3 regions of the Streptomyces sp. NPDC006458 genome follow, and region 2 is predicted to be linked to each of the others. Evidence: riboswitches for the same ligand, from Rfam matches in the RefSeq annotation. Region 2 holds a riboswitch; each other region holds the start of a gene.
The links. Region 2 has a riboswitch for thiamine pyrophosphate ahead of thiC (phosphomethylpyrimidine synthase ThiC). Riboswitches for the same ligand answer to the same signal wherever they lie in the genome.
Positions count from the first base shown of each region.

Region 1: linked by a shared signal. The riboswitch ahead of thiO (glycine oxidase ThiO) and the one ahead of thiC (phosphomethylpyrimidine synthase ThiC) in region 2 are both predicted to bind thiamine pyrophosphate.
Region 3: linked by a shared signal. The riboswitch ahead of ABZZ79_RS26030 (thiamine ABC transporter substrate-binding protein) and the one ahead of thiC (phosphomethylpyrimidine synthase ThiC) in region 2 are both predicted to bind thiamine pyrophosphate.

Region 1 covers NZ_JBEXPR010000008.1:9,576-11,835, forward strand. The annotation lists gene ABZZ79_RS12755 (FAD-dependent oxidoreductase) at 1-585, opposite strand, end outside; gene ABZZ79_RS12760 (hypothetical protein) at 618-1,022, opposite strand; TPP riboswitch at 1,078-1,188, shown strand; gene thiO (glycine oxidase ThiO) at 1,186-2,260, shown strand, end outside.
Region 2 covers NZ_JBEXPR010000009.1:61,319-63,578, forward strand. The annotation lists gene thiC (phosphomethylpyrimidine synthase ThiC) at 1-1,082, opposite strand, end outside; TPP riboswitch at 1,075-1,252, opposite strand; gene ABZZ79_RS14260 (YibE/F family protein) at 1,324-2,260, shown strand, end outside.
Region 3 covers NZ_JBEXPR010000020.1:83,234-85,493, reverse strand. The annotation lists gene ABZZ79_RS26035 (iron ABC transporter permease) at 1-81, opposite strand, end outside; gene ABZZ79_RS26030 (thiamine ABC transporter substrate-binding protein) at 57-1,142, opposite strand; TPP riboswitch at 1,224-1,331, opposite strand; gene rlmN (23S rRNA (adenine(2503)-C(2))-methyltransferase RlmN) at 1,366-2,260, opposite strand, start outside.

The sequences.
Region 1 (2,260 bases), on a different contig from region 2:
GGCGGCGACCTCCGCGGGCAGGGCACCGGCCAGCGGCCGGTCGGCGGCCTCCACGACGGTCACCGCGCAGCCCGCCTCGCGCGCGGCGGTGGCGAACTCGGCGCCGATCCAGCCCGCGCCGACGACCACGATGTCGTGCTGGTCGGCCAGCACGGGCCGCAGCCGCTCGGCGTCGTCCAGGGTGCGCAGCAGATGCACGCCCCGGACACCCTCCGTGCCGGGCAGCCGGATCGGTTCGGCGCCGGTCGCCAGTACCAGGACGTCGTACGGGACCGGCCCCTCGGCGGTGTCCAGCTCGTGGTCGCCCGGACGCACACCGAGGACCTCGCGGCCAAGGTGCAGCTCGATGTCGAGGGCCTCGAAGTCGACGTCGAACGCGGAGCCCTCGGCGGTGCCGAGCAGCACGGCCTTGGACAGCGGCGGACGGTCGTAGGGCTGGTGGGGCTCGGCGCCGATCAGCACGACCGCGCCCGGGAAGCCCTGCTCACGCAGCGCGACCGCGGTCTGCACGCCTGCCATGCCCGCGCCCACGACGACGACCCGCCGCACCGGGGACACTCCTCGTTCCTGCGTCTGCTCGCTCACCTGATCACCATAGACAACTGACAAACCGTCAGTCAGGGGGCGTGTTCCGTGACCTGCTCCACAACACTCGTCCCGCTGCCCGACTGCGACTCCCACTCCCAGCTCTCCTCCAGCCGTATCCGCCCGTCGGGCAGCTCCACGACCAGCGACACGCAGTGCCCCGAAGAGGTGGCGCCGTCGCGCTTGAGCTGGACGTACCGGAAGTCGAGCCGGTCCCCCTCCCGGGTACCCACGAGATGCCCGCGTACGACATCGCCCCCGGCGTAGTCGGCCCAGATCTCGCCGTTCTCCTCGTGGTACGCGAACCGGGTGCGGGTCCCGACCTGTCCCGGTGCCTGGTCGGCCACCGGGTAGAGGACCAGACCGTCGAGCGATCGACAGGGCGGGGCGGAGTCCCTCGTCCGAGGGTTGGGGTGGGGGACGGGCGGGCGTGCCATGGGCGAAGGGCTCCCTTACAGATGCGCCGGACCAACAGCTAGGGTGGGGCCAACGTAAAGCACTCGCGGGAGCCCGGCGCACCGGGCTGAGAGGGAGGCGGGCGGCCTCCGACCGTACGAACCTGATCCGGGTCATGCCGGCGAAGGGAGGGGCTGGACGCCCATGTCGCGTACGTCAGACGTCCTCGTGGTCGGGGGCGGCATCATCGGTCTGGTCACGGCCTGGCGGGCCGCGCAACGGGGTTTCGGCACGGTCGTCGTGGACCGCGAACCGGGCGGCGGAGCCGCGCAGGTGGCGGCCGGGATGCTGGCCGCCGTCACCGAACTGCACTACGGCGAGCAGACCCTGCTCGGCCTGAACCTCGCCTCGGCGCGCCGCTACCCGGACTTCGCCGCCGAGCTCACCGACCTCACCGGGCACGACCTCGGCTACCGGCAGTGCGGCACGCTGGCCGTCGCGCTGGACGCCGACGACCGGGCTCATCTGCGGGAACTGCACGCCCTGCAGCAGCAGTCGGGGCTGGACTCGCAGTGGCTGTCGGGGCGGGAGTGCCGGCGCCTGGAGCCGATGCTGGCGCCGGGGGTGCGCGGCGGGCTGCGGGTGGACGGCGACCACCAGATCGACCCGCGGCGACTGGCCGCTGCGCTGGTGGCGGCCTGCGAACGGGCCGGGGTGCGCTTCCACCGGGAGTGGGCCGAACGGCTCGTCGTGGAGCGCGGACGCGCGACCGGCGTCCTCACGGACGAGGGCGTCCTGCTGGGCGCCGGACAGGTCGTGCTCGCGGCGGGCAGTCGCAGCGGGCAGCTGGCGGGGGTGCCGGACGACCTGCTGCCGCCGGTGCGGCCGGTGAAGGGGCAGGTGCTGCGGCTGACCGTGCCGAAGCGGTACGCGCCCTTCCTCAACCGGACCGTCCGCGCGGTGGTGCGCGGCAGCCATGTCTACCTCGTCCCGCGCGAGAACGGCGAACTGGTCGTCGGGGCCACCAGCGAGGAGCTGGGCTGGGACACCACGGTCACCGCGGGCGGCGTGTACGAGCTGCTGCGCGACGCCCATGAGCTGGTCCCCGGCATCACCGAGCTGCCGCTGACGGAGACCCGCGCCGGGCTGCGCCCCGGCTCCCCCGACAACGCGCCGCTGCTCGGCCCGACCGGTCTGGACGGCCTGCTGCTGGCCACCGGCCATTACCGCAACGGCGTGCTCCTCACGCCCGTCACCGGCGACGCCCTGGCGCATGCCC
Region 2 (2,260 bases):
CCGAGCGAGTACGTGATGTCGTAGGCCGCGAGGATCTCGCAGAGTTCCTCGAAGTTCTCGTAGAGGAAGCTCTCCCTGTGGTGCGCCAGGCACCAAGCCGCCATGATCGAGCCGCCGCGCGAGACGATGCCCGTCTTGCGGTTGGCGGTCAGCGGCACGTACGGCAGACGGACGCCCGCGTGGACCGTCATGTAGTCCACACCCTGCTCGGCCTGCTCGATGACCGTGTCCTTGTAGATCTCCCAGGTCAGTTCCTCGGCCCTGCCGTCGACCTTCTCCAGGGCCTGGTAGAGCGGAACCGTGCCGATGGGGACGGGGGAGTTGCGCAGCACCCACTCGCGGGTGGTGTGGATGTTGCGGCCGGTGGACAGGTCCATGACCGTGTCGGCGCCCCAGCGGGTCGCCCAGGTCATCTTCTCGACCTCCTCCTCGATGGAGGACGTCACCGCGGAGTTGCCGATGTTGGCGTTGACCTTCACCAGGAACCGCTTGCCGATGATCATCGGCTCGATCTCCGGGTGGTTGATGTTGGCCGGCAGCACCGCCCGCCCTGCCGCGATCTCCTCGCGCACCACCTCGGGAGAAACGTTCTCCCTGATGGCCACGTACTCCATCTCCGGCGTGATCTCGCCCCGGCGGGCATACGCGAGCTGGGTGACGGCCTGGCCGTCCCGTCCGCGGCGCGGCAGCCGGGGACGGCCCGGGAAGACCGCGTCCAGATTGCGCAGCCCGCCCCGCGGCGAGGTGTGCCGCAGGCCGTCGTCCTCGGGGCGGACCGGGCGGCCCTCGTACTCCTCGGTGTCGCCTCGCGCGACGATCCAGTTCTCCCGCAGCGGCTGAAGGCCCTTGCGGACGTCCGTATCCACGGATGGATCGGTGTACGGGCCGGAGGTGTCGTAGAGCGTGACTGCCTGGCCATTGGTGAGGTGCACCTGACGGACCGGCACCCGCATGTCGGAGCGCGAGCCCTCGACATACGCCTTGTGCCAGCCGATGGACTTCCCGGCCTCGCCGCTGTCTGCGCCGTCGGAGACGGCGGAGATCTGCGCGGAGGCAGGCGTGCGTACGTCCTTGGTGGTCATGAGACCTACTCCCTACGCCGGCATTACCCGGTAACAGGTTCGGCGGTCGACGCAGCGGTCACCGTCTGCCGGTGTTTCGTGTGGAACGCCATGTGTTCCACGTGAAACATCGCGAAGACGGAGGTCAGCGCCCTCTCAGCCCGGTGCTCCGAGCTCCCGCGTGTACAAAGGTGTCCCCACGCTAGCGTCACTTCGGGCGCGGTGAACAGGGGGCCCCTGCCGTTCTTGCGATGATCGGGCGGTGACCACACCGCAGCAGCCTCCGTTTCCGCCGCCCGAACCCCGCCGTCACGGGCCCGTTGAGGGCCATGGCCCTGGTTCCGGTGGAGGACAGGGGACGGGTCCAGGGGATGGACACGGGAACCCCCCGGGGCACGGGGATCGCCCCGGGCACGGGGACTCCCACGAACACAGCGACCCGCACGGACACGGGAACTCCCACGGGCGCGGGCACGGACACGGGAACTCCCATGGTCACAGTCACAGCCATGGACCGGCCGCTCCCGTCTCCCAGCATCTGCGGAAGGTGATCGCCGCGATCCTGGTCCCGTTCGCGGCGGCGGTCGTGGTGGGCCTGGCCGTGCTGTGGCCCGGTGGCGCGCCCGACCACGAACGCACCGGCGTCGGCTTCGACCGGCAGACGGAGCAGGCGACGGTCACCAAGGTCGAACCGGTGGACTGCAAGGCGGCCGGCGTCTCCGGCGTCCCACCGACCGGCGACACCTCCACGGCCGAGGGCTCCTCGGCGGTGCAGCAGGCGAACGGCGACTGCAAGACGGCGACGATCCGGGTCGACACCGGTGAGAACAGCGGGCGCACGTTCACCGAGATCGTCCAGCCCGACCAGTCGCGGCAGTTGCACGAGGGCCAGGAGGTCGTGGTCGCCTACGAGCCCTCCGCACCGGAGGACCTCCAGTACTCGGTCGCCGACGTGAACCGGCGGCTGCCCCTCACCGTGCTCGCCGGCATCTTCGCGGTCGCGGTCGTGCTCGTGGGCCGGATGCGCGGTGTAATGGCGCTGGTGGCGCTGGCCATGAGCTTCATGGTGCTCAACTTCTTCATCCTGCCCGCGATCCTCCAGGGCTCGAACCCGCTGCTCGTCGCGGTCGTCGGATCGAGCGCCATCATGCTGATCGCGCTGTACCTGTGCCATGGCCTGTCCGCGCGGACATCGGTGG
Region 3 (2,260 bases), on a different contig from region 2:
GAAGAACGCGACGGGCAGGGCCATGAGCCCGAGCCGCGCCGCGTTCCTCACGCGGCCTACTTCACTACGAGCGAGGTCCATGACTTGACCCAGTCGTCACGGTTCTCGGCGATCTTGGCCGGGTCCATGGTCTCGGGGTCCTTCGCGGCCGGGCCGTACTCGGTGAACTCGGCGGGCACCTGAGCGTTCTTGTTCACCGGGTAGACGAACATGTTCAGCGGCATGTCCGCCTGGAACTTCTCCGAGATCAGGAAGTCGATCAGCTTCTTGCCGCCCTCGGCGTTCTTCGCGTTGCTCAGCAGGCCCGCGAACTCGATCTGCCGGAAGCAGGTCCCCTCGGCGACGCCGGTGGGCGCGGTCTTCGGCTTCGGGTCGGCGTAGATCACCTCGGCGGGCGGCGAGGAGGCGTAGGAGACGACGAGCGGCCGCTCGGCCTTCGCGGCCTTGCCGCCGGCCGAGCCGGAGAACTCCTCGTTGTAGGCCTGCTCCCAGCCGTCGACCACCTTGACGCCGTTGGCCTTCAGCTTCGTCCAGTAGTCCTGCCAGCCTCCCCCATCGCCGTAGCGCGCGGCCGTGCCGAGCAGGAAGCCGAGGCCGGGCGAGGAGGTGGAGGCGTTCTCGGTGACGAGGAGGTTCTTGTACGCCGGCTTGACCAGGTCGTCCAGCGAGGCCGGCGGGGCCAGCTTGTGATCGGCGAAGTACTGCTTGTCGTAGTTGACGCAGATGTCGCCGTAGTCGACGGGCGTGACCCGGTGCTCGTCCTTGTCGAGCTGGTAGTCCGCTCCGACCTGGTCGAGGCCCTGGGCCTCGTAGGACTGGAAGAGGCCGTTGTCGAGCGCGCGCGACAGGAGGGTGTTGTCGACGCCGAAGAACACGTCGCCCTGCGGGTTGTCCTTGGTCAGGATGGCCTTGTTGACGGCCTGGCCCGCGTCGCCGTCCTCAAGGACCTTGACCTTGTAGCCGGACTCCTTCTCGAAGGCGGCGATGACGTCCTTGGAGACGGCCCACGAGCTGTGGCTGACCAGGGTGACCGTCTTGGAGCCCTGGCCGTCGGAGCCGGAGCCGGCGTCGGACGATCCGCACGCGGACAGCGTGATCAGGCCGAGGCCGACGGCCGCGGCGACGAACGTCTTGGTGTGCACTGGATTCCTCCTGGGATGGACCAGGAAGAGACGCGGCCCCGCCCGGGACCCCCTGCGGGGTGCCCGGGCAGGGCGCAACAGCTTGAGTGATGACCGAACTTCCTACCCAGAATGACCTGGGCGAGGTTCAGAGGGTCTGCGGCCCGATTGCCGCACTCTCAGCGCTGTGGCGCTCCCCTGTCGGAATATGAAGATGTGACTTCCGTTGTCGGACGCAGCCAGATTATCGCTCGGTGGCCGCCAGCTGACCACAGGCCCCGTCGATCTCCTGACCACGGGTGTCCCGGACAGTGACCGGCACCCCGTGCGCGGCGATGGCCTCCACGAACGCCTTCTCGTCCTCGGGCCGCGAGGCGGTCCACTTCGATCCCGGCGTCGGGTTCAGCGGGATCAGGTTGACGTGCACGGGCTTGCCCTTGAGCAGCCGGCCGAGGCGGTCACCACGCCAGGCCTGGTCGTTGATGTCCCGGATCAGGGCGTACTCGATGGACAGCCGGCGCCCGGACTTCTCCGTGTACTCGAAGCCGGCGTCGAGCACCTCGCGCACCTTCCACCGCGTGTTCACGGGGACGAGCGTGTCGCGCAGTTCGTCGTCGGGGGCGTGCAGGGAGATCGCGAGCCGGCACTTGAAGCCCTCGTCGGCGAACCGGTGGATCGCGGGCACGAGCCCGACGGTCGACACGGTGATACCGCGCTGCGAGAGCCCGAGCCCGTCAGGGGCCGGGTCGGTCAGCGCCCGGATCGCCCCGATGACGCGCTTGTAGTTGGCGAGGGGCTCGCCCATTCCCATGAAGACGATGTTGGACAGCCGCGCGGGCCCACCGGGAACGTCCCCGTCCCGCAGGGCGCGCATCCCGTCCACGATCTGGTGGACGATCTCGGCGGTGGAGAGATTCCGGTCCAGTCCGGCCTGTCCGGTGGCACAGAACGGACAGTTCATCCCGCACCCCGCCTGCGAGCTGATGCACATGGTCACCCGGTCCGGGTAGCGCATCAGCACGGACTCGACGAGCGTCCCGTCGAACAGCCGCCACAGCGTCTTGCGGGTGGTCCCCTCGTCCGTCGACAGATGCCTTACGACCGTCATCAGCTCGGGGAGCAACGCCTCCCGCAGCCTG